DNA from 4 places in the Kitasatospora sp. NPDC048715 genome. Region 1 is predicted to be linked to each of the others. Evidence: riboswitches for the same ligand, from Rfam matches in the RefSeq annotation. Region 1 holds a riboswitch; each other region holds the start of a gene.
What was found. Region 1 has a riboswitch for cobalamin ahead of metE (5-methyltetrahydropteroyltriglutamate--homocysteine S-methyltransferase). Riboswitches for the same ligand answer to the same signal wherever they lie in the genome.

Region 1 (7,275 bases):
TCGACCGGGTGGTGGCGAAGCTCCTGGACTGAGGGCTGCCGCCCGACGCGGCGGGCGTGGATCCGGGAGTCGGGACACCGGTCGCGGGTGGTCCGTGTTCTCCGCGAGGACGGAGACGGGCACGCATGAGTCCGGGCCGCTGTTCCCGTTCCGCCGCCGTTCCGCCGTTCCGCCGTTCCGCCGTGCTGCCGTGCTGCCGTGCTGCCGTGCTGCCGTGTTGCCGACCGCCGGGACCCACTGCCCTTGACGGTCCGTCAGTCTCCGTTCTCCGCAGGCCCGCACGCCGATCGTGCGGGCTGTTCGGGAACTGTTCCGCCATCGCCATCGCCATCGCCGTCGGCGACGCCCGGATCGCCGGGCGCCGGGCGTGCCGGCCGGCCGTCGGACTTCCGGCAGGCGTCGGGTCAGCCGTCCGAGCGTCGCAGCAGGTAGGTGTCCATGATCCAGCCCTTGCGCTCCCGGGCCCGCTCACGCAGCTCGCGGATGCGCGGGGCGGCCTCGGCGAGCGGACCGGAGACGAGCACCTCGTCGGGGGTGCCGAGGTAGGCGCCGTAGTGGATCTCCAGCCCCTCGGGGTCGATCCCGGCGAAGGCGGCCCGGCCGTCGAGCATCACCACCACGTCGTCCACCCCCTCGGGGAAACCCTCGGCGAGGCGGCGGCCGGTGGTGATCTGCACCGGCCGGCCGACCCGGGTCAATGTGGTGCGGTGCCGGGCGGCGAGCGCGGAGACGCTGCTGATGCCCGGGACCACCTCGTACGCGAAGGGCACGCCGCCCCGGTTCGACACGTCGTCCACCACGGCGATGACGCTGTCGTAGAGGGCGGGGTCGCCCCAGACCAGGAAGGCGCCGTTCTCGCCCGGGCCGAGGTGCTCGGCGACCAGCCGTTCGACCAGATCGGCGCGGCGGACGCGCCAGTCGTCCACGGCGGCCGCGTACGCGGGGGTGGCGCGGTCCCGTTCGGCGTCCGGCGCCGCGACCACGCGGTGCCCGGGCCGTCCGTGGTCGGCCAGCATCCGGCGACGCAGCGCGATCAGGTCCTGCCGTTCCTCGCTCTTGTCGAGGATGAAGAAGACGTCGGTGCGACCGATCGCCTTGACCGCCTGCAGGGTGAGGTGGTCGGGGTCGCCCGCGCCGATGCCGATGACGAAGATGTGCCGCATGGGAGCCATTCTGCCGTTCGCCCCCGGGTGCGCCGCCCGGGGCCGGGCGCGGAGCCCGCGTCTCACCACGCGGACGCCTTGCGAGATTTCCGCCTCGACGCCGACGGTTTGCCCCTAAGCTGGCGGTGCAGCTGGTTCGCCCTGTCCGCCAGGCAGGTGCGTCGCAAGAGGGAACCCGGTGGGAATCCGGGACTGCCCCGCAGCGGTGAGTGGGAACGACCGCCGTCATACGCACTGGACCCGGGACGGGTCTGGGAAGCGACGGCCAGTAGGTGTCCGCCCCGGTTTCGGCCGAGGTGGGTGTGCCCGCGAGTCCGAAGACCTGCCACTGCCCGTGCGCGAGCGTTCGCGCGCGGCCATCCGGTGACCTCGTGGGCGGGTCGGCGACCACATCGGGCGGAGCCGCGCACGGGTGCGGTCGTCCGTCCGGTCCGTCATCCCTTCGCGTCCTCGTGCCGTCACCGGGCACTTGAGGATCCAGACTCGCGAAGGAGAGTCCCTTGACCACGAAGTCCGCAGCCGCGGCGAGCGTCGCCACCGCCCACGGATACCCCCGTCAGGGCCGGGGCCGTGAATTGAAGAAGGCGATCGAGGGGTACTGGAGGGGCGCGGTCGCGGCCGAGGCGCTGCTGGCGACCGCCGCCGACCTGCGTCGGACGAACTGGGCGCAGCTCGTCGAGGCGGGGGTCGCGGAGGTGCCGACCGGCGACTTCTCGCTCTACGACCACGTGCTGGACACCACGGTGGCGGTCGGCGCGATCCCGCCGCGGCACCGGGAGGCGGTCGACGCCGACCCGCTGGCCGGGTACTTCGCGATGGCGCGCGGCAACCAGGACGTCGCCCCGTTGGAGATGACCAAGTGGTTCGACACCAACTACCACTACCTGGTACCTGAGTTGGGCCCGGACACGGTGTTCGCCGCGAACCCGGCCAAGGCGGTCGGCGAGCTGCGCGAGGCGCTGCTGCTCGGCCACGCCGCCCGGCCGGTGCTGGTCGGGCCGGTCAGCTACCTGCTGCTCGCCAAGCCGGCGCCCGGGGTGGCCGCCGACTTCCAGCCGATCACCCTGCTGGACCGGCTGCTGCCCGTCTACGCCCGGCTGCTGGCCGAGTTGCGTGCCGCCGGCGCCGCGTGGGTGCAGCTGGACGAGCCCGCGCTGGTGCAGGACCGCACCCCGGCCGAGCTCAACGCGGCCGCCCGCGCCTACCGCGAGCTGGGCGGTCTCACCGAGCGGCCCAAGCTGCTGGTCGCGAGCTACTTCGACCGGCTCGGCGAGGCGCTGCCGGTGCTGGCCAAGGCCCCGGTCGAGGGCCTGGCGCTGGACTTCACCGGCCCGGCCGCCGCCAACCTGGAGGACCTCGCCGCCGCCGGCGGCCTGCCCGGCAAGCGGCTGGTGGCGGGGGTGATCGACGGGCGCAACATCTGGATCAACGACCTGGAGAAGTCACTGGCGACCCTGGCGACCCTGCTCGGCCTCGCCGGCACCGTCGACGTGGCGCCGTCCTGCTCGCTGCTGCACGTGCCGATCGACGCCGCCGCGGAGCGCGACATCGACCCGCAGATCGCCCGCTGGCTGGCCTTCGCCCGACAGAAGGCCGGCGAGGCGGCACTGCTCGCCCGGGGCCTGCGCGAGGGCACCGGCGCGATCACCGCCGAGCTCGCCGCCAACCGCGCCGACCTCGCCTCCCGCGCCAACTCCCCGATCACCCGCGACCCGGCGGTGCGCGCCCGCGCCGCCGCCGTCACCGCCGACGACACCCGGCGCGCCCAGGCGTACCCGCAGCGGGCCGAGGCCCAGCGCGCCCGGCTCGGGCTGCCGCTGCTGCCGACCACCACCATCGGCTCCTTTCCCCAGACCGCCGAACTGCGCACCGCCCGGGCCGATCTGACGGCGGGTCGGATCGACGCCCCGGCCTACCGGGAGCGGATGGAGGCGGAGGTCCGCGAGGTCGTCGCCTACCAGGAGAAGGCCGGGCTGGACGTCCTGGTGCACGGCGAGCCCGAGCGCAACGACATGGTCCAGTACTTCGCCGAGCAGCTCACCGGCTACCTCGCCACCCGGCACGGCTGGGTCCAGTCGTACGGCACCCGGTACGTGCGCCCGCCGGTGCTGGCCGGGGACATCTCCCGTCCGCACCCGATGACCACCGACTGGTTCCGCTACGCGCAGGGCCTGACCGACCGCCCGGTCAAGGGCATGCTCACCGGCCCGGTCACCATGCTCGCCTGGTCCTTCGTCCGCGACGACCAGCCGCTCGCCGACACCGCCCGGCAGGTGGCCCTCGCCCTGCGCGACGAGGTCGTCGACCTGGAGGCGGCCGGCGCCGCCGTCGTGCAGGTCGACGAGCCGGCGCTGCGCGAGACCCTCCCGCTGCGGGCCGCCGCCCGCCCGGCGTACCTGGCCTGGGCCACCGAGGCCTTCCGCCTCGCCACCTCCGGCGTCCGCGCGGACACCCAGATCCACACCCACATGTGCTACGCCGAGTTCGGCGCGATCATGACGGCGATCGACGAACTCGACGCGGACGTCATCTCCCTGGAGGCCACCCGCTCCCACATGGAGGTGGCCGGCGAGCTGGCCGAGGCGGGCTATCCGCGCGAGGTCGGCCCCGGCGTCTGGGACATCCACTCCCCGCGCGTCCCCAGTACCGACGAAGCCGTCTCGTTGTTGCGCGCGGGCCTGGCGGCGATCCCGGCGGAGCGGCTCTGGGTCAACCCGGACTGCGGGCTGAAGACCCGCGGCTGGACGGAGACCCGGGCCTCGCTGGAGAGCCTGGTCGGCGCCGCCCGCCTGCTGCGCGAGGAACTGGCCGGCTGACGGCGGCCGGGGTGGGCGCGGCAAGGCTGCCGCGCCCACCCCGGTCCCGGTCGGTGATCCGGCTCGCTGGGGAATCGATCCATCCGCACCCCGTGAACCTGCGAATCCCGCGAACCGGCGTGGTGATACCTTCGCAACCGCCGCCCGGACCGGTCGGCGCCGCAGCCGAGCGAACGGCCACCCCGACCGGCCCCGGCTGTCGGACCTGCGAGCGGACGGACCGCGTCCGGCGGGCCGGGGTGCCGTACCCGGTGGAGGGGGAGTGGGCGTGGACGACGGTGCGGTACGGGTGGGGCGGACGGTACGGACCGAGGACGGCGCCTGCCGCCACCTGCTGGTGTGGCGGGCCGGTCCCGGCTGGCGGATGGTGAGCAGCGCGGTGCTCGGCGGCGGGCTCGGGGGCCGCGGGTGGGTGCTCAACGCCCAGGTGCGGCCCGGCTATGCGCGAATGGACCCGGCCGAGCACCTGGCCGAACTGGCCGCCGCGGAAGGGCTGACGGGCCCGGGCGTCGGGCTGATGACGGCGGCCCCGGTGGACGACTGCACCCGGGCCGAGGACGGCGGTGTCACCGCGCTGGTGACCACCGGGATCGGTGTCGCGCTCTGGGCGGCCGACCCCGCCGCGGCGCCGGCCGAGTACCGGCCCGGCACGATCAACATCCTGGCCGTGGTGCCGGCCGCGGTCGCGGACGCCGGACTGGTCAACCTGCTGGCCACCGCGACCGAGGCCAAGGTCCAGGCCCTGCTGGACGCCGGCTACGACTGCTCGGGCACCCCATCCGACGCGGTCTGCGTGGCCGTGCGCGCCGCGTCCTCCGACGCCCCCGCCGACCCCTTCGGCGGCCCGCGTTCGCTGTGGGGGGCGCGGCTGGCCCGGGCGGTGTACCGGGCGGTGCGGGCCGGTGCCGAGCTCGACCGCGAGCGCCGGGCCCGCGGGGAGCCGGAGCCGCATCCGCTGGCGGTGCCCGGCTGCCGCGTCGCGGACGTCCGCGGAACCCGGCCGGCCACCGTGCCGGTCGCGGGCCTCCTGCCCCGGTGATCGACGGGCCGGGCCCTATGCGACCCAGCCGGAGGTGAGGCCCTGGACGGCCGAGCCGTCGAGGTCCTTGAGCTTGACCCCGGCGAAGGCCCGGGCGGCGTCGGAGGTGAGCATCCGGAAGGCGGGACGCTCGGCGGCGAGCAGGTCGAGGATCCCGGCGGCCACGTCCTCGGCCGCCTGGGCGTTGGCGAAGGCGCCGCGGGTGCGGTCCAGGTAGGCGGCCAGTGCGGGGGCGTACGGCCCGGCCTGTTCGGCCGCGTCGTCCGTCAGGCCCACGTTGCTGACGAACTCGCTGGCCACCGCGCCCGGCTCGACGACGCTGACGGAGACGCCGGCGGTGGCCGCGACCGGGGCGAGGGACTCCATGTAGCCCTCGACCGCGAACTTGGCGGCGCAGTAGGCCTCGTTGAAGGGCTGGCCGACCACGCCGCCGACGCTGGTCACGGTCAGCACGCGGCCCTTGCTCGCCCGCAGCAGGGGCAGGGCGGCCTTCGTGACGTGCAGCACCCCGAAGAAGTTGACCTCCATGACGGCGCGGACGTCGTCGACGCTCTCCTGCTCCAGGGTGCCGATGTGGCCCGCGCCGGCGTTGTTGACCAGCGCGTCCAGCCGGTCGACGCCGGCCAGGCAGGCCTCGACCGACGCGGGGTGGGTGACGTCGAGCGTCCGGAGGTCGACGGTGACCCCGGCCTCCTCGGCGGCCGCCAGCAGCGGGCCGGCCTTGGCGGTGTTGCGCATGGTGGCGATGACGTGCCAGCCGGCGCGGGCGGCGGCGACGGCGGTGGCCAGGCCGATGCCGGAGGAGGTGCCGGTGATCAGGACGGTCCGGTCGCTCATCTCGCTGGACTCCCAGTGCTTATGGATCATAACCAATATGATCCATAACTATGTGGGCTGACATTTCACTTTGTCAAGCACCTGGATAGTCTGGTGGTCATGTCCCACCCACCGGATGACCTCACCCAGGAGATCGTCGGACTCTTCGCGGCCGTCAACCGCCGCTACGGCCGGGAGTCCGAGGCGGCCGCGGCGGCCCACGACCTGACCGCGCTGCAGGCCAAGGCGCTGCTCGCCGCCGAGGCCCCGGTCCCGACGCGCCGGATCGCCGAGCGGCTGCACGCGGAGCCGTCCAATGTGACGGTGATCGTCGACCGCCTGGAGTCCCGCGGCCTGGTCGAGCGCAGCGTCGACCCCGCCGACCGTCGCGTCAAGCACGTCGCCGCCACCGCCGCCGGCCGCGAGGTCGCCGCCGATCTGCGCGCCCGCATGCCCTTCGCCGGCGACCCGCTGGCCCGGCTCGACGCCGAGCAGCGCGGGGCGCTGCGCGAACTCCTGCGGCTGGTCCTGGAGGCATGACGGCGGACCCCCGGGCGACTGCCCGGGGGTCCGCCGTTCACAACGCGTTGCCGCTCGCCCGCGCCGCCGGCAGGAACCGCCGGAAGGGCCGTCACCGCATGCGCTGCGACGACGGCCCTTCGGAATGCTCGGGGGGGGGGGTAATTCCCCGGCCGCGGCGACTACTTCGCGCCGAAGGCCTTCTCGATGTCCTCGACGACCTTCTCCGCCGCGATCGGGCCGGAGCTGCTGCTCCACACCTGGCCGTCGACGCCCATGAGCTGGTTGGTGCCGACGGCCTTGAGGCGGGTGAACGCCTCCTGCTTGCGGGCGGTCTCCAGGGCCTTCTCGCCCTCGGCGTTCAGGGTGGCGACGAACACCCGGTCGGCGTCGGCCTTGTTGAGGTTCTCCAGGGACAGCGGGTCCGAGTGGGGCTGGGCGCCCAGGCCGTCGGCGATCGGCATGGTGCCGGCGCCGGCCTTCTTCAGCAGGTCGCCGGGCATGTTGGTGGTGTTCATCACGATCGGCCCGTTGGGCATCCAGCGCATCACGACGGCGCTGCCGGCCTTGCCCTCGCCGGCCTTGGCGGCGCGCTTGTCCAGCGCGTCCAGCTTGGCGGTCAGGTCGTCCTTGCGGCCGAGGGCGTCGCCGTACACGGCGAGCACCGAGCGCCAGTCGCTGGCCTTGGGGACGATGGTCGGGGCCACCGCGGAGAGCTTCTCGTACTGGGACTTCTCGATGCCCGAGGAGGCCAGGATGAGGTCGGGGCCGGCCTTGAGGATGGCCTCGATGTTGGGCTCCTTGACCGTGGCGACCAGCGGGACGGCGTCGGCCTTCAGGTAGGCGGGGGCAGTGGTGCCGCCGCGGCTGGCGCTGGTGCCCACCGGGGTGACGCCGAGTGCGAGGGCGGTGTCCAGCGAGG
Region 2 (7,275 bases), on a different contig from region 1:
TCTGCGGATGCTGTTCGAGGCACCGACCGTGGCCGGGCTCACCGAGCGCCTGCTCATGGACGATCCCGACGACGCGTTGGACGTGGTGCTGCCGCTGCGTTCGACCGGGACGGGGACGCCGCTGTTCTGCATCCACCCCGGCGGCGGCATCAGCTGGTCGTACAGCGGACTGCTGAACCACCTCGGCCCGCAGCACCCGGTCTACGCGATCCAGGCGCGCGGCCTCGGCAGGCCCGAACCCCTGCCGACCTCCTACGAGGAGATGGCGGCCGACTACGCCGACCAGATCCAGAAGATCCAGCCGGAGGGCCCGTACCTGCTCCTCGGCTGGTCCGCGGGCGGGCTGATCGCCCACGCGCTCGCCTGCGAGCTGCAGTCGCGCGGCGAACGGACCGCGCTGCTGGCGGTCCTCGACGCCTACCCGGTGAAGGACGTGAAGTTCGAGGTCGCTCCGGTGCCCACCGTGCGCGACGTGCTCGTCGGTGTGCTCGACGTCGACCCGGACGAGCTGGGCGCCCGGGAGATCACCTATGCCGAGGTCGCCGAGGTCCTCAACCGGCGGGGCAGCGCGCTGGCCGGCCTGAACGAGCGACAGGTCGAGGTGATCGTCGAGATCATGATCAACAACGCGAAGCTGGCGGTCGACTTCGTCCCCGGCGGCTTCGACGGAGACCTGCTGCTCTTCAACTCCACGATCGACCGGGCCGAGGACAACGCCGGGCCCGAGACCTGGCGCGCGTACGTCACCGGCCGGATCGAATCGCACCGGATCACCACCCGGCACGACCGGATGACCCAAGCCGGCTCACTGGCCCAGATCGGACCGGTCCTGGCCGCCAGGATCACCGAGGCCGTCGGCGACACCGACGGCACCACCACCCTTTCCCACCAGGAGGACTGACCCATGACCAACCCCTTCGACGACCAGGACGGCACCTTCCTCGTGCTCGTCAACGACGAGAACCAGCACTCGCTCTGGCCGCAGTTCGCGGACGTCCCCGACGGCTGGACCGTCGTCCACGGCCCCGACACCAACGCCGCCTGCCTGGAGTACGTCGAGAAGTCCTGGACCGACATGCGGCCCAGGAGCCTCGCCGACGCCATGGACACCCAGCGGTAGTGCGGCCCGCAGTGAACCCGACCGACACCACGGACGAGGCCCGCCCCGCGGCGGGCCTCGCCCCGCCCCACGCCCTCGTCCCGCCCCACGACTTCGCCGCGGACCTGCTCACCCCCGAGGCCCGGCGGGACCCGTACCCGTTCTACGCCCGCATGCGGCGCGAGAGCCCCGTCCACCGCAGCGCCCAGGGCATCTGGTACCTCACCCGGTACGCCGACGTCGAGGCGGCCCTGAGCGACCTGCGGCTGTCCAACGACCGCGACCGGATGACCCGCGCCTACGGTGCGCTCGGCGGCGACATGAAGGCCTTCAGCCGGCTCACCGACCGGCTCGGCCGGGTGATGACCAACACCGACCCGCCGGACCACGCCCGGCTGCGCAAGCTGGCCAACCGGGCCTTCACCGCCCGGCGCGTCGAAGCCCTGCGCGACGGCGTCCAGCGCATCGTCGACCGGCTCATCGACGAGGCCGTCGCGGCGGGGCCGACCATGGACCTGATCGAGGCGGTCGCAGCCCCGCTGCCGATGTCCGTCGTCTGCGAGCTCTTCGGCATTCCGGACGAGGACCGGCCGCAGGTCAAGACCTGGTTCCGCCGCTTCGGCCGGCTGGGCGAGGACATCGACAAGTCCGAGGAGGCGATCGGGCAGTACGAGGAGTACCTCGCCCGGCTCGTCCGCCTGCGCCGGGCGGACCCGGGCGACGACCTGATCAGCGCCCTGGTCGCCACCCAGGCTCAGGACGACCGGCTCACCGACTCCGAACTGCTGTCCACCTGCTTCGTCCTGATCACCGCCGGCGACGAGACCACCACCCACCTGATCGGCAACGGCGTCCTCGCCCTGCTGCGCCACCCGGACCAACTGGCCCGGCTGCGCGCGGACCCGACGCTGATCCGGGGCGCCGTCGAGGAACTCGCCCGCTACGACACGGTGACCCAGGCGATCGTCCGGGTCGTCGCGGAGGACCTGGAGATCGGCGGACGGACACTGCGGGAGGGTGAGCTGGTGTACCTGTTCCTCGGTGCGACCAACCGCGATCCCGAGCGCTTCGAGGCCCCCGACCGGCTCGACCTGACCCGCCCCGGCAACCGGCACCTGAGCTTCGGCCACGGGCCGCACTTCTGCCTCGGCGGCCCGCTGGCCAAGCTCCAGGCGGAGGTGGCGATCGGCACGCTGGTGCGCCGGCTGCCCGAACTGCGGATGGCCGACGAGGCGGCGCTGGACTGGCGGCCCAACCCGCTGCAACGGCGGCTGTGCGCTCTGCCGCTCACCCACTGACCATGAACGACGACGAAGGAGTACCGCCCATGGCCCGAGAGTTCGAGGTCCGCCGGGAACAGGACCTGCCCGCCACGCCGGAACAGGTCTGGGCCGCGGTCGCCACCGGCGCGGGCAACCTCGGCTGGCTGTACCCGATGGAGATCGAGCCGCGCGTCGGCGGAAAGGCCACCCGGGGCGACTCCACCGTCGTGGCGTGGGAGCCGCCGCGGCACTTCGCCGTCCGGGCGGCCCTCGGCGACGAGTTCTCCAACACGCTCAGCTACTGGATCGAGCCGGTGGACGGCGGAACGAGTCACCTGCGGATGGGAATCCACTGGGTGCACAAGGGCGTCTGGGACGAGGTCTGGGACAGGAAGTCGGACGCGGCCGAGAAGCACGTCGACTTCTACCAGCACGGCCTCGCCGAGTACCTGCGCCACTTCGCCGGCCGCCCCGCCGTCTACGCCAGGGCCCAGCGCCCCGAACCCACCGCCGACCCGGCCGACTTCGCCGCCCTGCGCCGCCGCCTCGGCCTCGCCGACGACGCGGCCGTCGGCGACCGCTTCCCACTTCTCGTCCCCGGCAGGGACGGAGGCCCGGAGGAGGTGGTCGTGGACTGGCTCAGCCCCGAGTTCGTCGGCCTGCGCGGCCCGGACGCGCTCTACCGGTTCTTCAACGGCAGCACCTGGAACGTGCCGATCTGGCTGGGCCACCACCTGTTCGCCGAGGACGCCGACGAGCAGCGGGCCACCGCGGCGTGGACCGCCTGGCTCAACGACACCCAAGCCTAGGACCCCGATGGAAACCTCAACCCGAACCCTGCTCTTCGCCGCCGAACTCGTCGAGGAGAACGGCACCTACACCCTCCTCGTCGAGGACGTCCAGCGGGGCGGCGTCCAGACCACCCCGGTCCCCAAGGCCATGGTCGACAAGCTCCCCACCTTCCTCTCGGCCCTCGCCGCCAAGCTCAACCCACCGCCGTCGCGCCGCCGCTGGTAGCCCTCCTGGCCCCCACGGGGCCGGTGCCGTCCGGAAGCCGCCGCTCCCGGACGGCACCGGCCCCGTCGCTGATGACCGCGAGACGGGCACTCCGCAGCCTTCGAGTTCTCGGCTGCTTTTCATCGGGACGATTCCCGCGCGGGTGTGCCCTGCGGCCTGTGATGTCGCTGAGCCGTGAGCGGCGTCGCACACCGGGAGCGAGGGCCTGACGGTCTCGGCGGGAGGGCGGGACCTCGGGCCGGAACGGATCCGATGGGGCGAGGTGGGATTTCGTGGGTGCCGTCGGCCCGGCTCTCTGGACTTACTAGGACGTCCAACTATATGGTCGACGGCAGGTCCGCGGTGTCAGGGAAGCCGGTGTGAGTCCGGCACGGTCCCGCCACTGTGACCGGGGAGTTCGTCCTCGCATGTGACGGCCACTGGCAGCCAGCCGGGAAGGCCAGGGGCGGGCGTGGATCCGGGAGTCAGGATACCGGCCGCGGGTGATCCGTGTTTTCCACGAGGATGGAGACGACACGCATGACTCCGGGCCGCTGTTCCCGTTCCGCTGCCGTGCTGCCGACCGCCGGGGCCAACCTGCTCTGACGGTTCGTCAATCACCGCCTGTCGCGAGGCGTCGGCGTACCACCGTACGCCCGAGCCCCGCGGCGTGGGCGGTGTGCTCTCCATTCCTCCTCTCCCCACCTGTGACGAGAGAAGGAACCGATGGTCCGCGAACTGACCCACTTCGTCGGCGGCAAGCGCGTCGCCGGGACGTCCGGCCGCTACGGCGACGTCTTCGACCCCAACACCGGCCGGGTGCAGGCCCGGGTGCCGCTGGCCGACCGGGCCGAGGTCGAGGCGGTGATCGCCGACGCCGCCCAGGCCCAGCCCGAGTGGGCGGCCTGGAACCCGCAGCGGCGGGCGCGGGTGCTGCTGCGCTTCCTGCAGCTGGTCGAGCAGGAGAAGGAGGAGCTGGCCCGGCTGCTCTCCGCCGAGCACGGCAAGACAGTGGCCGACGCCCACGGCGATCTCCAACGCGGCCTGGAGGTCGTGGAGTTCGCCGCCGGGATCCCGCACCTGTTGAAGGGCGAGTTCACCGACAACGCCGGCACCGGCATCGACGTCTACTCGATGCGCCAGCCGCTCGGCGTGGTCGCCGGCATCACGCCGTTCAACTTCCCGGCGATGATCCCGCTGTGGAAGGCCGCGCCCGCGCTGGCCTGCGGGAACGCCTTCGTGCTCAAGCCCTCCGAGCGGGACCCGTCGGTGCCGCTGCGGCTCGCCGAGCTGTTCCTGGAGGCCGGGCTGCCGCCGGGCGTGCTCAACGTGGTCAACGGCGGAAAGGAGGCGGTGGACACCCTGCTGGAGGATGAGCGGGTGCGGGCCGTCGGCTTCGTCGGCTCCACCCCGATCGCCCAGTACGTCTACGCGACGGCCGCCGCCCACGGCAAGCGGGCGCAGTGCTTCGGCGGCGCGAAGAACCACATGATCGTGATGCCGGACGCCGACCTCGACCAGGCCGCCGACGCGCTGATCGGCGCCGGCTACGGTTCGGCCGGGGAGCGCTGCATGGCGATCTCGGTGGCCGTCCCGGTGGGGGAGGAGACCGCGGACGCGCTGGTGGCCAAGCTGGTCGAGCGGATCGCCGCGCTGAAGGTCGGCCGCTCGGACGACCCGGCGTCCGACTTCGGCCCGCTGGTCGGCGCCGACGCGCTGGAGCGGGTGCGCGGCCATCTGGACGTCGGGGTCCGGGAGGGCGCCGAACTCGTCGTCGACGGGCGGGAGTTCCGCCTTGACGGGCACGAGCAGGGCTTCTTCCTCGGCGCCTCGCTGTTCGACCGGGTGACCCCGGACATGCGCGTCTACCGCGAGGAGATCTTCGGCCCGGTGCTCACCGTGGTCCGCGCCGCCGACTACGAGGAGGCGCTGCGGCTGCCCAGCGAGCACGAGTTCGGCAACGGCGTGGCCATCTACACCCGGGACGGCGACACCGCCCGGGACTTCGCCCGCCGGGTGAACACCGGCATGGTCGGCGTCAACGTGCCGATCCCGGTGCCGATCGCCTACCACACCTTCGGCGGCTGGAAGCGCTCCGCCTTCGGCGACCTCAACCAGCACGGGCCGGACTCGATCCGCTTCTACACCCGCACCCGCACCGTCACCTCGCGCTGGCCCTCCGGGGTCAAGGAGGGCGCGAGCTTCACCATGCCGACGATGGGATGAGCGCCGTGCACGACCTCACCGAGGACCAGCTCACCATCGCGGAGACCACGCTGGCCTTCGCCCGCGAGCACCTCGCTCCGAACGCGGTCGAGTGGGACCAGACCAAGCACTTCCCGGTGGACGTGCTGCGCAAAGCGGCCGAGGTCGGCCTGGCCGGCGTCTACGTCCGTGAGGACGCGGGCGGCTCCGGGCTCACCCGGGTCGACGGCGTGCTCGTCTTCGAGGCCCTGGCCACCGGCTGCCCGTCGATCGCCGCCTACCTGTCCATCCACAACATGGTCGCCTGGATGATCGACCGCTACGGCGACGACGCCCAGCGAGCCCGGTGGCTGCCGGGGCTCAGCGCCATGGCGACGCCCGCCAGTTACTGCCTCACCGAGCCCGGCGCGGGTTCGGACGCCGCGGCGCTGACCACCCGGGCCCGACGCGACGGAGACCACTGGATCCTCGACGGCGTCAAGCAGTTCATCTCCGGCGCGGGCACAGCCCGGGTGTACGTGGTGATGGCCCGCACCGGCGGCCCGGGCGCCGCCGGGGTCTCCGCGTTCGTCGTCGAACGGGACGACGCGGGGGTCTCCTTCGGTCCGAACGAGAAGAAGATGGGCTGGAACGCCCAGCCCACCCGCCAGGTCGTACTGGACGGCGTCCGGCTGCCCGCCGACCGCCTGCTCGGCGGCGAGGGCGAGGGCTTCCGGATCGCCATGAACGGGCTGAACGGTGGCCGGCTCGGCATCGCCGCCTGCTCGCTCGGCGGCGCGCAGGACGCTCTGGAACGCGCCACCCGTTACCTGGCCGACCGGGAGGCCTTCGGCGCCCGGCTGCTGCACGCCCAGGCGCTGCAGTTCCGGCTCGCCGACATGGCCACCGAGCTGGAGGCGGCAAGGTCGCTGCTCTGGCGGGCCGCCGCCGCGCTGGACCGGGTCGATCCCCGGGCGCCGGAGCTGTGCGCGATGGCCAAGCGGTACGCCACCGACACCGGCTTCGAAGTCGCCAATGCCGCCCTCCAGTTGCACGGCGGCTACGGCTACCTGGCCGAGTACGGCATCGAAAAGATCGTCCGCGACCTGCGGGTGCACCAGATCCTGGAAGGGACCAACGAGATCATGCGCGTCATCGTCGCCCGCGGCCTGACGGGAGCCGCATGATGACCGAGGACACCGTCGAGGAGGTCCTCACCGAGCGCGAGGGCCGGGCCGGCCTGATCGTCCTCAACCGTCCTGCAGCCCTGAACGCCCTCACCCACGGCATGGTGCGGAGGATCTCCGAAGCCCTCGACACTTGGGAGAACGACGAGCAGGTCGGGACCGTCGTCATCAGCGGGGCCGGCGAACGGGCGTTCTGCGCGGGCGGCGACATCGTGGCCATCCACCGCGCCGCCACCGGGGGAGATCCGGGCGCCGTCGAGGAGTTCTGGCGGGACGAATACCGCCTCAACGCCCGGATCGCCCGATACCCCAAGCCGTACGTCGCGCTGATGAACGGCATCGTCATGGGCGGCGGCGTCGGCGTCTCCGCCCACGGCAGCGTCCGGATCGTGACGGAGACCACTCGCGTCGCGCTGCCGGAGGCCGGGATCGGCTTCGTCCCCGACGTCGGCGGCACCTACCTGCTCGCCCTCGCCCCCGGCGAACTCGGCACCCACCTGGCCCTGACGGCCGGCTCCGTCGGCGCCGCGGACGCCCTGCTCTGCGG
Region 3 (7,275 bases), on a different contig from region 1:
CTGGTCGGCGATCTCGGCGGCGATCCGCAGGTCGGCGATCTCGTGCTCGTCCTTGACCACCCGCAGCCGCTCGACCGTCTGGGCGAGGTCCACCAGCCGGGCCCCCTCGGTCAGGCCCCCCACCGCCCGGTGCCGGGTGACGGTCAGGTCGTGCTCCTCCACCGCCAGTCCCGACACCCCGGACCGCGCGGCGACGGCCGCGACGGCCAGCGCGGAGTCCGACCCGGCCGCCACCGGCAGCCGGGTGACGTCCGGGGCGATCAGGTGCTCCCCGGAGTCGTCCGGCGGCAGGTCGTCCGGCAGCGCGAGCAGCGCCCGCTCCCTGGTCAGCAGCAGGCTCGCCCCGCAGGGCGCGCAGCCCGTCAGGTACCGCACGTTCGCCGCGCGGGTGATCAGCGCCGCATCGGCCCCGGCCGCACTGCAGTGCTCCCTCACCCGCTCCCGCCGCCCCGCGTACGCATCCGCCATGCGTCGAGCCTACGAACCCCCGGCCCGAAGCGCCCGCCGAGCACCCCCGGCAGAACCCCCAATACCCCTTGCGCGCCCCCCTGCGCGACCGCGGCACCGTCCCCCTCGGGCCCTCACCCCGCCCCCCACGCAGCGTGCCGCCGAGGGGGCCCCGCACCCCCGGCGGCCCCTCGGACTCCTACCGGCCGCTACGCTCCGTCACGGATATGTCACTTCCGGTCCTGTGCGAGTGCGACCCGGTCGCCGGCCGGCACGTCGACTTCCGTGAGGAGCGCCGGCCCGGGGCGCACCAGGCCCCCCGGAACGCGCACGGCGCCTCCCCACCGCGGGGAGGCGCCGTTCCGGCGCGCGCGGGCAGGCCGCCGCTCGCGGCCGGGTGGCTCAGGAGCCCTCGGGCGTCCAGCGCTTCTCGACCCCGGCGAGCTTCCAGTACCCGATCGCGATCGCCCAGACGACCACGAACAGCCCGGCGATGGCGTAGCCGACGTTGTCCAGTGAGATGTCGGCGATGAAGCCGGTGACCGGGTCGGTCAGATCGAGCTTCTCGTGCAGCACCCCGACCAGCTCGATGGTGCCGATGACGAAGGCCACCGCGATCGACAGACCGGTGATGGTCAGGTTGTAGTACACCTTCCGCACCGGGTTGGCGAAGGCCCACTGGTACGCGAAGTTCATGAACGTCCCGTCCAGGGTGTCGAACAGGCTCATCCCGGCCGCGAACAGCAGCGGCAGGCAGACGATCGCGTACCAGGGCAGCCCGGAGGCGGCGCCCGAGCCGGCCATCACCATCAGGGTGACCTCGGTCGCGGTGTCGAAGCCCAGCCCCAGCACCATGCCCACCGGGAACATCTGCCCGGGCCGGGTGATCGAACGGGTCGCCCGGTTCAGCACCCGGGCCATGAAGCCGCGCGAGTCGAGGTGCGCCTCCAGCTCCTTCTCGTCGAACTTCCCGGCCCGCATCGAGCGGAACACCCTGAGGATGCCGAGCAGCGCCGCCAGGTTGAGCGCGCCGATCAGGTAGAGGAACACGCCGGAGGTGGTCGTCCCGATCACGCCGAGCCACTTGTGGGTGGCCGACTCGTCGTCCATCAGGGTGTTCGCCAGCTGCGCGCCGCCCGCCACCAGGGCGGCCATCAGCACCACCATCGAGGAGTGCCCGAGGGCGAACCAGAAGCCCACCGAGACCGGCCGCTTGCCGTCCGCCATCAGCTTTCTGGTGGTGTTGTCGATCACCGCGATGTGGTCGGCGTCGAAGGCGTGCCGCATCCCGAGGGTGTACGCGGTGATACCCAGGCCCACCCCGAAGACCTGGGTACCGACCGCGTACTTCTCGGGTGCGACCAGGAAGATCAGCGTGCCGAAGGCCACCACGTGCATGGCCACGATCACCGCCATCAGCCCGGCGGTACGGACGGTGTCCTCGCGCCGCCACTGGAAGCTGGGCAGCGCGGAGGGGGCCGGTTCGGCCCCGGCGGCAACGGTTTCGGGCAGGGTCATCTGCGGATCACGCTCCAGCACCTCGTGGAAAACCTCGTGAGATGCCGTGGCCGGTCTCCTGGCTGACGGGACACCCGCACCCGCCTTCCCAAGCGCACGAGGCGCCCAGTGGCTCCATGGGTACGGACGACGTTCCTCCGCGGACGGAGGAACGACCCGATCACAGTGGCGAGGGCCGCTCCGGGCTGGGACCCCTGAGGGTCCGTCACCGGTCTTCCCGAGCACCACGGCGGGGAACACCGTAGGGGTCACGCCCCGACCCGTGCAAGGTTGCGCACCTGCGCAGGTGTCCAGGATCACAGACCGCCGCCTGCGAGAATGTCCGCATGCATCTCGTACCGGCCGACCGCGCGGGCCACCGCACCATCGACGGGCACCGGGTCTGCGAGGCCATCGCCGCGATCGGCGACCCGGCCCACGTCCGGTCCTGGGCCGAGCGGTTCTCCCTGCTCGCCGACCCCGGCCGGCTCGCCCTGCTGCTCGCCCTCCACCGGGCCGGGCCGCTCGCCGTCACCGACCTCGCGGTCGCCACCGGCATGCGCGACCCCGCCGTCTCCCAGGCCCTGCGGCTGCTCCGCACGGCCGGCGTGGTCACCGGCGACCGGGACGGGCGCGTGGTGCGCTACCAGCTCGTGGACGAGGCCATGCGCCCCCTCCTCGACGAGTGCGCCGCCGGTGAACACCACGAGCCCACCGCGGCCACGGGCTGACCCACTGGCCCGGCCCCGGAACCGCGCCGCGGCCGGAGCGGATGAGTACGATCATGACGTGCCGTCCCGCCCCCACGCCTGGCCCGCCGACCGGTGGAACACCCGACCGGTCAGGGCCCGCGTGCTGGCGGTCGCCCGCACCCTCACCTCGGCCACCCGGGTCCTGGACGTCCTGACCCTGCTGAACCCGGACGGCATCGACCGGTACTTCACCGTCAACCCCGGCTCCGCCTTCGCCGACCGCGCCCTGGACGAGTACCTGCACGGCCTGCCCGGCTTCACCGTGCTGGACTGGGAGGACGCCGTCAGCCGCCGCTTCGACCTGGCCGTCGCCTGCGCCGTCCACTCCTCCATGCACCGGCTGGACGCCCGCCTCGTCGTCCTCCCGCACGGCGTCGGCTACAACCGGCTGGTCACCGAGTCCACCGGCGACACGGTCACCGCCGCCGGTCTGTCCCGCAACGAACTCACCCACCGCGGACGGGTGTTCGTGGACGTCCTCGGCCTCTCCCACCCCGAGCAGCTGGACCGGCTGCGGGTCTCCTGCCCCGAGGCGCTGGACGTCGCCCGGGTGGTCGGCGACCCCTGCTTCGACCGGATGCTCGGCAGCCGGCGCTCCCGCGACGGCTACCGCGCCGCACTCGGCGCCACCGGCGGCCGACGGCTCGTCGTCGTCAGCTCCACCTGGAGCGAGCACTCCTTGTTCGGCCGCCACCCGGACCTCCCCCGGCGGCTGGTCCGCCGGCTCCCCGCCGACGAGTACACGGTCGCCGTCGTCCTGCACCCCAACGTGTGGAGCCGCCACGACCCCGAGGCGCTGCTCGACGACGCCCGCCGGATGGGCCTGCGCCTGATCCCGCCCCACCAGGGCTGGCAGGCCGCGCTCGTCGCCGCCGACTGCGTGATCGGCGACCACGGCTCGGTCACCGTCTACGGCGCCGCCCTGAACCACCGCACCCTGCTCGTCGCCACCGGCGCCGCCGAACTCGACCCCCGCTCCCCCGGCTACGCCTTCGGCCAGGCAGCGCCCGTCCTCGACCCGGACGGGGACCTCGCCGCCCAGGTCGAACAGGCCCTCGCCCGGGACCCGGCCGACCTGAGCGCGATCACCGACCGCTCGCTCGCCCACCGCGGCGAATCCGCCCGGCTGCTGCGCCCGCTGCTGCACTCCTTCCTGGCCGGGCTGGACGAGCCCGGGGACGAACCGGCCCTGCCGCCCTACCCCAGGCCGGCCCCGTGCCCGGGCACCGTCGACCGGCCCACCGCCTACGACGTCGAGGGCCGGAGCGAGGGCACCGAGGTCAGCCTGCGGCGCTACCCCTTCGACCCGCACGACCACGCCCCGCGCGGCTTCCACGCCCTCACCGACGAGCACCCGGGCGACGCCCTGCGCTACACCGCCGAGGTCCTGGCCCGCACCGAGGTGCACGCCGAACGCCCCGCCGCCCGCTGGCTCGCCGACTCCGCCGCCGAACTCCCCGGCCTCGCCGTCGCGGTGGCCGCCCTCGGCCCGGCCCGCCACCTGCTCCGACTGCGCGCCGGCCTGCTGCTGGAGGCCCGCGCCGAACCGGACTGGACCTGCCCCGACCCCGCCGTCGACCCGCCGCTGCTCGGCTCCGCCGTGGCCTGCTGGCTCGCCGACGGCGGCGACCCGGCCGGCCTCCCCCGGCACGGCCTCACCGTCCGCACCGGCGAGCACCGCACCCGGGTGTCCTTCCGTACCGGCCCCTGAGAAGGGCGCTACTCCGGCAGCTCCCGCAGCCGCGCCCGGCTGCGCTCCGCGAGCTCCGCGTCGTCCAGCTCCTCGGCGAGGGCGAGCAGCAGGGTGTGGGCCTGCGCCTCCTTCGCGTACTGGCCGCGCTCCTCGGCCCGCCGGGCGCAGTCGCCCGCGTGGACGGCGGCGAGCTCCGGCTGCCCGAGCGCCCGGTGGGCCCGGGCGCGGACCAGCGGCAGCTTCATCAGCATGTCCTCGTCCCGCGTCCGCTCGGCCTGCGCGGTGGCCTCGGCCAGCCGGGCCAGCGCCTCCTGCGCGCGGCCGTCGGCGATCAGCGCCTGCGCCAGGTTGTAGCTCTGGACGATCTCGCCGTGCTCGTCGCCCCGGTTCGCCGCCAGAGCCAGCGTGAACCGCCGCACCGCGTCGCCCGGGCGGCCGTCGGCCAGGCAGAGCAGACCGTCCGTCTCGTGGAGCACCCCCACCACCCGACGGTCGGTCACCAGCGGGACCTGCTCCGCGGCGAGCGCCAACTGCTCGGCGGCGAGCCGGTATTCCTTGCGGTCGAAGTGGGCCCGGGCGAGCTGGTTGCGCATCCGGACCACGGCGGCCGGCTGGTTGTCCCACTGGGCCGACTCGATGCCGAGCCGGTGGGTGGCGATCCAGTCCTGGTAGAGCCTGCGGTCGTGGTACAGGAGCCAGAGCGACTCGCACAGCCGCCACACCTCGCCGTGCCACCCCTGCCGGGCCGCCTCCTCCACCACCGCGCGGAAGTTGGCCCGTTCCGCGTACAGCCACTCCAGGGCCGCGGTGTCGGAGGCGAAGCCGGGCAGCTCGTCGCCGCTCGGGTCCTGCAGGCGCAGCCTGCTCCCGGCCATCGCGCGGTCGGCGACCGAGGCCCGGCCCCGGTAGTACGCCACGACGGCGGCGAGGAGTTCCCCGCGGTCGGCCAGTTCCCGGGTCCGGCCGTAGGCGTGCAGCCGCACCACGTCGTGGGCCCGGAAGCGGTCCTCGCGGTCGCCGTCCAGCACCTCGTCCAGCACGTGGACGCCCCGCAGCTCCCCGATCGCCTGCCCGGCCCGCTCGACGCCGACCGCACGCGCCAGTTCGGCGGAGACGAAGGGGCCGGGGTGCACGCCGATCAGGTGGTAGAGCGCCCGGCCCGGCGCCGACAGCCGCTCGTAGACCAGGTCGTAGGTCGCGCCGAGATCGCTCTCCTCGTCCTCCAGCATCGCCAACCTGCCCTCCCGGTCGTGCAGTTCGGCCACCACCCGGCCGACCGGCAGGTGGTCCCGGTCCAGCAGCTGGCTCCCGACCGCGTTCAGCGCGAGCGGCAGCCCGCCGCACAGCTCGACCAGTTCCGCCAGTTCCCCGTCGGTGCCCCGCCCCGGGCCCACCCAGCCGCGCACCAGCTCGGCGCCCGCCCTCGCGCTCAGCGGGCCGAGCCGGCGCACCACGGCGCCGTCCGTCCGCAGCGCGGGCAGCCGCCGGCGGCTCGCGACCACCACCAGCCCGCAGGACGGGAGCAGCGCACGGACCTCCGCGGCGTGCTCGACGTTGTCCAGGAAGAACAGGCACCGGCGCTCGGCGGTGGCGGTGCGGAACGCCGTGAACCGCTCGGCCTCCGCGGCCGGGGGCTCGGTGCCGAGGGCGCGCAGGAATCCGGCCAGCAGCTCGGGGAGGTCCACCCCGCCCTGGTGCCGGTAGGCCTTCAGGTCGGCGTAGAGGTCCCCGCCCGGGAAGTGCTCCCGGTGCTCCTCGGTGAACCTGGCGATCAGCTCGGTCTTCCCGACCCCGCCGAGGCCGGTGAACACCACGACCCCGAGTCCGCCCTCCACGACCCGGCCCAAGGCCTCGGTCAGCGCGGCGAGTTCCGGCTCCCGGTTGACGAACGGGCCGTGCGGGGACCGGATCTGATGCGGCCTCGGCACCGCCCGCGGCTGGTGCAGGTGCAGCGCCCCGATGCTCCCGGCCTGCACCACGTGGCCGCCCACCGTGGCCCCCGACACGGTGTTGGCCACCTCGTGCCGCTCCATCCGCCTGCTCCCTCCGGCCGGTCGGCCCCAGCCTACGGGCTGGGCACCCGGCCGGAGGGGCACTCGGAGGTCACCGGGGGGTGATCTCGCCCATCTCCGCCCAGCCGTCCAGGCCGGGGATCTCGGTCGAGACGATCCGCGGCTTGGCGGCCACCGCGTACGACAGCTCCTCCATGGCCTTGGCGAAGTGCGCGGACTCCACGTGCTCCTTGCCCGCGTCGCCGTCGCGGAACGCCTCGACCAGGACGAACTCGTTGGGGTCGTCGACGCTGCGGGACCACTCGAAGAAGAGGTTGCCGGGCTCCTGGCGGGTGGCCCGGGTGAACTCGTCGACCAGGCCCAGCCACTCGTCGGCGCGCTCGGGGCGGACCGGGAACTTGACCGTGATGAAGATCATGGGACTTCCTTTCGCTCCACGTTCACACGTGGCCGTGCGGACAGGGGCGCGCGGCTCGGCGCGCTCGACGTCCATCGTCGCAGCTCAGAAGGGCTGTCCACGACACGGGGGCAGCACGCGTCACGATCGGGCGCCCGTCACGCCGACTGGCAGCCCGGGCACCAGAAGAGGTTGCGGGCGGCGTGCGCCTCCGTCCGCACGTCGGTGCCGCAGACCAGGCAGGGCATGGCGGCCCGCCGGTAGACGTACACCTCGCCGCCGTGGTCGTCCACCCGGGGCGGGCGGCCCATCGCCTCGGGGGTGTGCTCCGGGCGGACGGTGTCGATCCGGCCGGCGGTGACGCCCTCGCGCATCAGGGCGACCAGGTCGGCCCAGACCGCGTCCCACTCCCGGCGGGTGAGGTCGCGCCCGGCCCGGTGCGGGTCGATGCCGTGGCGGAACAGCACCTCGGCCCGG
Region 4 (7,275 bases), on a different contig from region 1:
CAGGAGCTGAGCGGCCGTCAGTCCTACTCCTCCACCAGGAGCTTCTCCCGCAGCTGGGCCAAGGTCCGGGCGAGCAGCCGGGACACGTGCATCTGGGAGATCCCCACCTCGGCGGCGATCTGCGACTGGGTCATGTTCCGGAAGAACCGCAGCACCAGGATCTTCTGCTCCCGGGGCGGCAGTTGGGCCAGCAGCGGCTTGAGCGACTCGCGGTACTCGACGCCCTCCAGCGCCTCGTCGGTCGCGCCCAGGGTGTCCGCGACGGCCGGCGACTCGTCGTCGCTGTCCGGCACGTCCAGCGAGAGCGTGGAGTACGCGTTGGCGGACTCCAGGCCCTCCAGGACGTCCTCCTCCGAGATACCCAGGTGCTCGGCCAGCTCGTGCACCGTGGGGGAGCGGCCGTGCCGCTGGGAGAGCTCGCTGGTCGCCGTGGTGAGCGACAGCCGCAGCTCCTGGAGGCGGCGCGGGACCCGCACCGCCCAGCCCTTGTCGCGGAAGTGCCGCTTGATCTCCCCGACGATGGTCGGCGTCGCGTAGGTGGAGAACTCGACCCCGCGCTCGTGGTCGAAGCGGTCCACGGACTTGATCAGGCCGATGGTGGCGACCTGGGTCAGGTCGTCCAGCGGCTCGCCCCGGTTGCGGAAGCGCCGGGCCAGGTGCTCGACCAGCGGGATGTGCATCCGCACCAGCTGGTTGCGCAGCTCGACGCGCTCCGGGGAGCCCTCGGGCAGTGCGGACAGCCGGACGAACAGCGCACGGGCGGCCTCCCGGTCCGGGGCGCCGGTGCGGTGCGAGCCCTGGGCGGGCACGGCGCTGTGCGGCTCGGCCTCGACCGCCGGGTCCGTCTCGCCCGCCGGGTCCGGCGGGGGCACGGAGGCAGGCGTCGGCTCGGACGTCGGCTCGGTGGGGTGGCTCATCCGCTGGGCGTCCTTCGGGTGCGCTTCGTCGTTGGCGGCGAGGCCGGGAACGCTCGCCTGGGTCGGTACGGCGGGTCCCGCCGTCGCGAGGCCGGTACGGTCCAGATCACTCACGGCCATTCCCCCGTTCCGTTCCGGGAGCACCGGGGCCGGTGGCCCCGGAATCGTCTCGTTGGTCGTACCGCGTGGGTGGCGGTACCGGGAGCCGTCCGTCGGAACCCCGGTCGGGGGAGCGGCGGACGGCCCTTGCGCGGGTGGTGCTCGGTGCTGCTCGGTCGTGCGGTTCGGTCCGGCGCCCGGCTAGTGGGCGGGGGACCCGCCGCGCTTCTTGTTCAGGCTGATCGACACGGTCTTGTCCGCGCCGACCGAGGAGTCGACCTCGCCGGCCAGGGCGGAGAGCACCGTCCAGGCGAAGGTGTCCCGCTCGGGGGCCTTGCCGTCGGTGGTCGGGGCCGAGACGGTGACCTTCAACGAGTCGCCGACCAGCCGGAACTCGCAGGACAGTACGGACCCGGGCACCGCCTGCTGGAGCAGGATGGCGCAGGCCTCGTCGACCGCGATCCGCAGATCCTCGATCTCGTCGAGCGTGAAGTCCAGCCGGGCCGCCAACCCGGCCGTCGCTGTTCGCAGGACGGAGAGGTAGGCCCCCGCTGCGGGCAGCCGGACCTCCACGAAGTCCTGAACACCGAGATCGCCGTCGATCTGGGACACCCTTGCCTCCTGGGTGGCGCGCTGTGCTTTCTTGGTACCCCGCTTGTTACCGCTTGCTACCCCCGTAGGGGGCCCGGCGTCACGCATCCACCATCGCTCTGCCCTCCGCACCCCGGTTCGGGAGTTACTCATGGTAAGGCATTGCGACGCAGGGTGGCAGACCCTTTCGCCGGTCTCCGGACGGCCGTTCAGCGCCGCCCGGCTTCGGCCAGGGCCTCGCCGGTGAGCCGGTAGACCGTCCACTCGTCCATCGGCACCGCGCCGATCGCCTTGTAGAAGTCGATCGAGGGCTGGTTCCAGTCCAGGACCGACCACTCGACCCGGGAGTAGCCGCGCTCGACGGCGATCCGGGCGAGCTCCAGCAGCAGCGCCTTGCCGTGGCCGCCGCCGCGCGCCTGCGGACGGACGTACAGGTCCTCCAGGTAGATCCCGTGAGTGCCGCGCCAGGTCGAGAAGTTGCGGAACCACACCGCGAAGCCGACCGGCTCGCCGGTGGCCTCGTCCTCGGCGATCAGCCCGAACAGGGCCGGGTTCTCGCCGAACAGGGCGTCGTGCAGCTGCTCCTCGGTGGCCTTCGCCTCGTGCAGGGCCTGCTCGTAGTCCGCGAGTTCGCGGATCATGGCGTGGATGACGGGAACGTCGGTGGCGACGGCGGTGCGGATCATGCCTGTGAGCCTACTGCTCGGGACCCGTCTCGTCCCAGGCCTGGACGGAGGTCTGGTCGACGATCCGGCCGTCCCGCAGCACGGCCATCGAGGACATCAGCACCCGGACGCCGTCGGGGTACCGGCAGGACTCCAGGAAGGCGGCGTGGTCGCCCTGGACCACCACCTGTTCCAGCTTGTGGGTCATCTCGCGGCCGTAGACGTCGTCCAGCATGGCGCCGATCTCCTCCCGGCCGTGCATCACCAGGGGGTGGCTGGGCTGGGTCTTGCGATCGACCATGCGCAGTTCGGCGTCCTGCGCGTAGAGCGCCAGGAGGGTCTCGGCGTCGCAGCGCTCGATGCCCTCGCGCAGGGCGCGGGTGTCGAAGGCGCCGGGGGTCGCCATCGTGGTCATGATCTCGCTCCTCCGGTCGGGTTCCGTCGGCTCGTACCTTGAGCGTACGCCCGCGGCCACCGCCCCGGAGGAGCGGACCGGGGGCCGTCAGCGGGCCGGCACGGTGCGCAGGTACTCGGCCAGCGCGCCGACCGCGGCCGGGTTGCGCGGGCTCTCCACCAGGTCGACGTAGTCCATGACGAAGATCCGGTCGTTCCTGACCGCGGAGACGTTGGCCAGCGGCGGGAAGGACTTCAGGAACTTCCGCTTCTCCTCGGCCCCGGGCGTCGCGTAGTCGTTGATCACGATCACCTCCGGGTCGCGCTGCACCACGCCCTCCCAGCCGGCCGTGACCCAGGTGTCGGCGAGGTCGCCCATGATGTTGCTCCCGCCGGCCTTGGCGATGATCTCGTTGGCGGCGGCGAACTTCCCGGCGGTGTACGGCTTGTCCTGCCCGCTGTCGTACAGGAAGACGGACGGGCGGCGCTCGGGCTGCGGGACGGCGGCGATCTGCGCCTTGAAGTCCGCGATCAGCCGGTCGGAGCGGTCCTTGACGTCGAAGATCTCGCCGAGGTTGGCCAGGTCGGTGTAGAGGGCCTCCAGCGGGTCCATCACGCCGCGCTCGGTGCCCTTGCCGCTGCGGCAGGACTCGCTGAGCACGTACGAGTCGACGCCGAGCGCCTTGAAGGCCTGCGGGGTGACGCCGGCGCCCTCGTCGAAGCCGTAGTGCCAGCCGGCGAGGACCAGGTCGGCCCGGGCGTCGAGGGCGATCTCCTTGGTGAGCACCTTCTTGGAGAGCCAGGTGGTCTGCTGGTAGCCGTCCTTCCAGGCCACCTTGTCGATCCGGCCCTTGTCGTCGGGCATCACGTAGCCGGCCATCCGGTCGGCGAGGCCGAGGGAGAGCATCAGCTCGGTGATGTTGACGTCGTTGGTCACCACCCGGGCGGGCTTCTGCGCGAAGGTGAGCTTCTGCCCGCAGTTGTCCACCGTCACCGGGTAGTGGGCGGAGGCGGTGGCGGCCTCCTTCGGGGCGATCTCGGCGCCGCAGGCGGTGAGTCCGAGGACGAGCAGGGCGGCGGTGGCAACGGCCTTGGTGCGCAAGGTGGTTCCTCTGGGCAGGCGGGACGGGTCAGGAGGAGCGGGCGAGCCGGTCGAACAGCAGCTGGAGGGCGCCGGTCTCCGGGTGCCGCACCGGGGTGGCGCGGACGCCGAACACCTCGGCCAGCAGGGCGGGGCGGAGCACCTCGTGGGGCGGGCCGGAGGCGACGATCCGCCCGGCCCGCAGCACGTAGACCAGGTCGCAGTGGCCGGCCGCCAGGTTGAGGTCGTGCAGCGCGGTGAGCACCGTCGGGCCGGCCTCGCGGGCGAGCGCCAGCACCTCCAACTGGTGGGCGATGTCGAGGTGGTTGGTGGGTTCGTCCAGCACCAGCAGGCGCGGTTCCTGGACCAGCGCGCGGGCGAACAGCACCCGCTGCTTCTCGCCCCCGGACAGGCTCAGGAAGCCGCGCTCGGCGAGGTGCCCGGCCCGGACCTTGCGCAGCGCCCCGGCGCAGCGCTCCGCGTCCCCGTCGGCCGGGGAGCCGAAGCCGCGGCGGTGCGGCAGCCGGCCCATGGCGACCACCTCGGCGACGGTGAAGTCGAACTCGGCGGAGTGCTCCTGGGTCAGCGCGGCCACCCGGCGGGCCGTGTCGCGGGCGCTCAGGGCGTGCAGGTCGTCGCCGGCCAGCCGGACCACGCCGCCGGCCGGCTTCAGCACCCGGTAGACGCAGCGCAGCAGGGTCGACTTGCCGCTGCCGTTCGGGCCGACCAGCCCGACCACCTGCCCGGCGGCGGCCGCCAGGTTCACCTCGTGGACCAGCCGGGTGCCGGCCAGCTCCACCGAGACGGCGTCGACGGCGAGGTCCTGGGCCCGCGCCGGGTCGGGCGCGGCCGGGCCGGTCGGGTCGGTCGCCGTGGTCACGTCGGTCACCGGGTTCCTCCGAGGGCCTGGCCGCGGCGGCGCATCATCAGCAGGAAGGCGGGCACGCCGAGCACCGCGGTGAACACCCCGACGGGCAGTTCGGCGGGTGCCAGCAGGGTGCGCGAGGCGATGTCCACCCAGACCAGCAGCAGTGCCCCGGCGAGCGGCGCGATCACCAGCACCCGGCGGTGCCCGGCGCCGACCAGCATCCGCGCCAGGTGCGGCATCAGCAGCCCGACGAAGCCGATCGCCCCGCTGACCGCGACCACGGTGCCGGTGACGGCGGCGGTCACCACGAACAGCTCGCGGCGCAGCCGGTCCGGGTCCACGCCGAGCGAGGCGGAGGTCTCGTCGCCCATGGCGAGCGCGTCCAGCCGTCCGGCGGCGCAGGCCAGGTACGCGAGGCCGGCCACCACCGTGACGGCGGCGATCGGCACCTTGCCCCAGGTGGCGCCGCCGAGGCTGCCGAGCAGCCACATCATGGCGTCCCGGGCGGCCTCGCCGCGGTCGGCGGCGAAGACCATCAGGGTGGTGGCGGCGGAGAAGCCGTAGGACAGCGCGGTGCCGGTGAGCACCAGGCGCAGCGGGGTGAGTCCGTACGCGGTGCGGGCGGCGAGGTAGACGAGCGTCATGGCGGCCAGCGCGGAGCCGAAGGCGGAGGCGGAGATCGCCCACACCCCGAGCGAGGCGAAGGCGCCGAAGAGCAGGACGGCGTTGGCGCCGACGGCCGCGCCGGAGGAGATGCCGAGCACGAAGGGGTCGGCCAGCGCGTTGCGCACCAGGGCCTGGACGGCGACCCCGCAGGCGGCGAGTCCGGCGCCGACGACGGAGGCCAGCACGGTGCGCGGCAGCCGGATCTCCCAGACGATCGCGTACGCGGCCGCCTCGTCCGCGTCCAGCCGTCCGCCGGTCAGCCCGGCGCCCAGCAGCCGCAGCACCCGGGGCAGGCCGAGTCCGGAGGAGCCGAGGGCGACCCCGCAGAGCAGCGACAGCAGCAGGGCGGCGACGAGGCCGGCGGCGAGCGGGACGACGGGTATTCGACGGGTGGGCGGGCCGACTGCACGGTCCACGACTGCACGGTCCACGGGTGCGCCTTGCCTCGGGCCGCGGGTGCGCCGGGGCGGGCGCCGGCCGAAGGCGTGCCTGGGCGCCGTTCCCCTCGCAGTCCGCGGCGAGTTGTCGGGAGTTCAGCGGCCGGGGGCGATCGGGCTGGCGCGGGCCGTACGGGCTGGTACGGGCCGTGCTCACCGTTGCGGGTCAGCGCCGGATTCACACCGGACTTCCCCCTCGGACGCCCTGGCAGCATAACAGCCACTCAGGGCAGGCAACCCTTACCGGCCCTGGGCGGGCCGGGAACGCGCGACCGCCCCCGTCCGGCGGTGCGGACGGGGGCGGTCGGGTGGCGACGCGTCAGGCTCAGGCCTGCTTGGTCTCCCAGAAGATCTTGTCGACCTCGGCGATCAGGTCCAGCAGGGCCTGGCCGGTGGCCGGGTCGGTGGACGCCTTGGCGGCCGAGGCGGCCTTCAGGGTGTCGTTGATCAGCTGGTGCAGCTGCGGGTACTTCTCGAAGTGCGGGGCCTTGAAGTAGTCGCTCCACAGCACCGAGATGTGGTGCTTGACGGCCTCGGCGCGCTGCTCCTTGATGATGATGGCGCGGGCGCGGAAGTGCGGGTCCTCGTTGGCCTGGTACTTCTCCTGGGTGGCCTTGACCGACTCGGCCTCCAGCTTGGCCTGCGCCGGGTCGTACACGCCGCAGGGCAGGTCGCAGTGGGCGTGGGCGGTGGCGCGAGGTGCAAACAGACGAGAGAACATGGGAGTCCTTCCTTAGATCGTCTTCCCGCGCCCGAGATTACCCTTCCGGCCTCGCCGTTTCGCGATCGGGCGGCGGGCCTAGGGCAAAAGACGGACCAGGAACCGGGGTAATCCGGACATCGGACCGGTGACGGTCCGTACGGCAGACTGGGGGCGGGCGGAGCAGGAGGAGGAGTCGTGGCGCGGAGCACGCGACCGCAGGACGCCGGGGCCGGGGGGCCGGACCGGGGCGGCGCGCTGCCGTTCGGACTGGTCGACGTGGCGGGGCCGTCGATGGTCCCGACCCTGCGCGAGGGCGACCAGCTGCTGGTCCGCTACGGCGCGCCGATCCGGCCGGGCGCGGTGGTGGTCTTCCGGCACCCCTTCCAGCAGGACCTGCTGGTGGTGAAGCGGGCCGCCGAGCGCCGGGCCACGGGCTGGTGGCTGCTCTCCGACAACCGCCCGGTGGACAGCGACAGCCGCAGCTACGGCGCCGTGCCGGACGAGCTGGTGCTCGGCCGGGTGCTGCTGCGGCTGCGCCCGAGCCCGGTCTGGCTGGCGCCGGGGCGCCGGCTGGAGCGGCTGCTGCTCACCCCGCGGCTGGCCCGGGTGCCGGGCCTCGCCCGCCGGCTCGGTGCCTGGGTGGAGGACGTCTAGGACCCGCCCCGGGCCGCCGCCTCCGCCTCCTGGCGCTTGCGGGCCCGGTAGGCGGCCACGTTGGCGCGGGTCGCGCAGCGGTCCGAGCAGTAGCGGCGGGAGCGGTTGGTCGAGGTGTCCAGGTAGGCGTTGCGGCAGGGCGCGGCCTGGCAGATGCCGAGCCGGTCGGCGCCCAGCTCGGTCAGGTGGACGGCCAGGCCC

Region 2: linked by a shared signal. The riboswitch ahead of ACGFSC_RS24550 (CoA-acylating methylmalonate-semialdehyde dehydrogenase) and the one ahead of metE (5-methyltetrahydropteroyltriglutamate--homocysteine S-methyltransferase) in region 1 are both predicted to bind cobalamin.
Region 3: linked by a shared signal. The riboswitch ahead of ACGFSC_RS08155 (HoxN/HupN/NixA family nickel/cobalt transporter) and the one ahead of metE (5-methyltetrahydropteroyltriglutamate--homocysteine S-methyltransferase) in region 1 are both predicted to bind cobalamin.
Region 4: linked by a shared signal. The riboswitch ahead of ACGFSC_RS28825 (iron ABC transporter permease) and the one ahead of metE (5-methyltetrahydropteroyltriglutamate--homocysteine S-methyltransferase) in region 1 are both predicted to bind cobalamin.

What each region holds. Positions count from the first base shown of each region.
Region 1 is NZ_JBICVH010000019.1:131,199-138,473, forward strand. Features, by position in the region: gene ACGFSC_RS31825 (MarR family transcriptional regulator) at 1-32, shown strand, start outside; gene cobF (precorrin-6A synthase (deacetylating)) at 405-1,163, opposite strand; cobalamin riboswitch at 1,279-1,508, shown strand; gene metE (5-methyltetrahydropteroyltriglutamate--homocysteine S-methyltransferase) at 1,664-3,979, shown strand; gene ACGFSC_RS31840 (adenosylcobinamide amidohydrolase) at 4,248-5,018, shown strand; gene ACGFSC_RS31845 (SDR family oxidoreductase) at 5,034-5,885, opposite strand; gene ACGFSC_RS31850 (MarR family transcriptional regulator) at 5,955-6,374, shown strand; gene ACGFSC_RS31855 (ABC transporter substrate-binding protein) at 6,536-7,275, opposite strand, start outside.
Region 2 is NZ_JBICVH010000013.1:205,407-212,681, reverse strand. Features, by position in the region: gene ACGFSC_RS24575 (non-ribosomal peptide synthase/polyketide synthase) at 1-901, shown strand, start outside; gene ACGFSC_RS24570 (MbtH family protein) at 905-1,120, shown strand; gene ACGFSC_RS24565 (cytochrome P450) at 1,132-2,397, shown strand; gene ACGFSC_RS24560 (SRPBCC domain-containing protein) at 2,427-3,170, shown strand; gene ACGFSC_RS24555 (hypothetical protein) at 3,178-3,378, shown strand; cobalamin riboswitch at 3,684-3,874, shown strand; gene ACGFSC_RS24550 (CoA-acylating methylmalonate-semialdehyde dehydrogenase) at 4,084-5,583, shown strand; gene ACGFSC_RS24545 (acyl-CoA dehydrogenase family protein) at 5,580-6,728, shown strand; gene ACGFSC_RS24540 (enoyl-CoA hydratase/isomerase family protein) at 6,728-7,275, shown strand, end outside.
Region 3 is NZ_JBICVH010000003.1:329,265-336,539, forward strand. Features, by position in the region: gene ACGFSC_RS08150 (aminopeptidase P family protein) at 1-468, opposite strand, end outside; gene ACGFSC_RS08155 (HoxN/HupN/NixA family nickel/cobalt transporter) at 850-1,965, opposite strand; cobalamin riboswitch at 1,996-2,209, opposite strand; gene ACGFSC_RS08160 (metalloregulator ArsR/SmtB family transcription factor) at 2,292-2,675, shown strand; gene ACGFSC_RS08165 (hypothetical protein) at 2,734-4,407, shown strand; gene ACGFSC_RS08170 (AAA family ATPase) at 4,416-6,422, opposite strand; gene ACGFSC_RS08175 (putative quinol monooxygenase) at 6,493-6,819, opposite strand; gene ACGFSC_RS08180 (DNA-formamidopyrimidine glycosylase family protein) at 6,957-7,275, opposite strand, start outside.
Region 4 is NZ_JBICVH010000016.1:276,877-284,151, forward strand. Features, by position in the region: gene ACGFSC_RS28795 (SigB/SigF/SigG family RNA polymerase sigma factor) at 24-1,037, opposite strand; gene ACGFSC_RS28800 (anti-sigma regulatory factor) at 1,218-1,628, opposite strand; gene ACGFSC_RS28805 (GNAT family N-acetyltransferase) at 1,817-2,293, opposite strand; gene ACGFSC_RS28810 (nuclear transport factor 2 family protein) at 2,304-2,687, opposite strand; gene ACGFSC_RS28815 (ABC transporter substrate-binding protein) at 2,775-3,767, opposite strand; gene ACGFSC_RS28820 (ABC transporter ATP-binding protein) at 3,796-4,545, opposite strand; gene ACGFSC_RS28825 (iron ABC transporter permease) at 4,632-5,696, opposite strand; cobalamin riboswitch at 5,804-5,954, opposite strand; gene sodN (superoxide dismutase, Ni) at 6,043-6,438, opposite strand; gene sodX (nickel-type superoxide dismutase maturation protease) at 6,712-7,074, shown strand; gene ACGFSC_RS28840 (CGNR zinc finger domain-containing protein) at 7,071-7,275, opposite strand, start outside.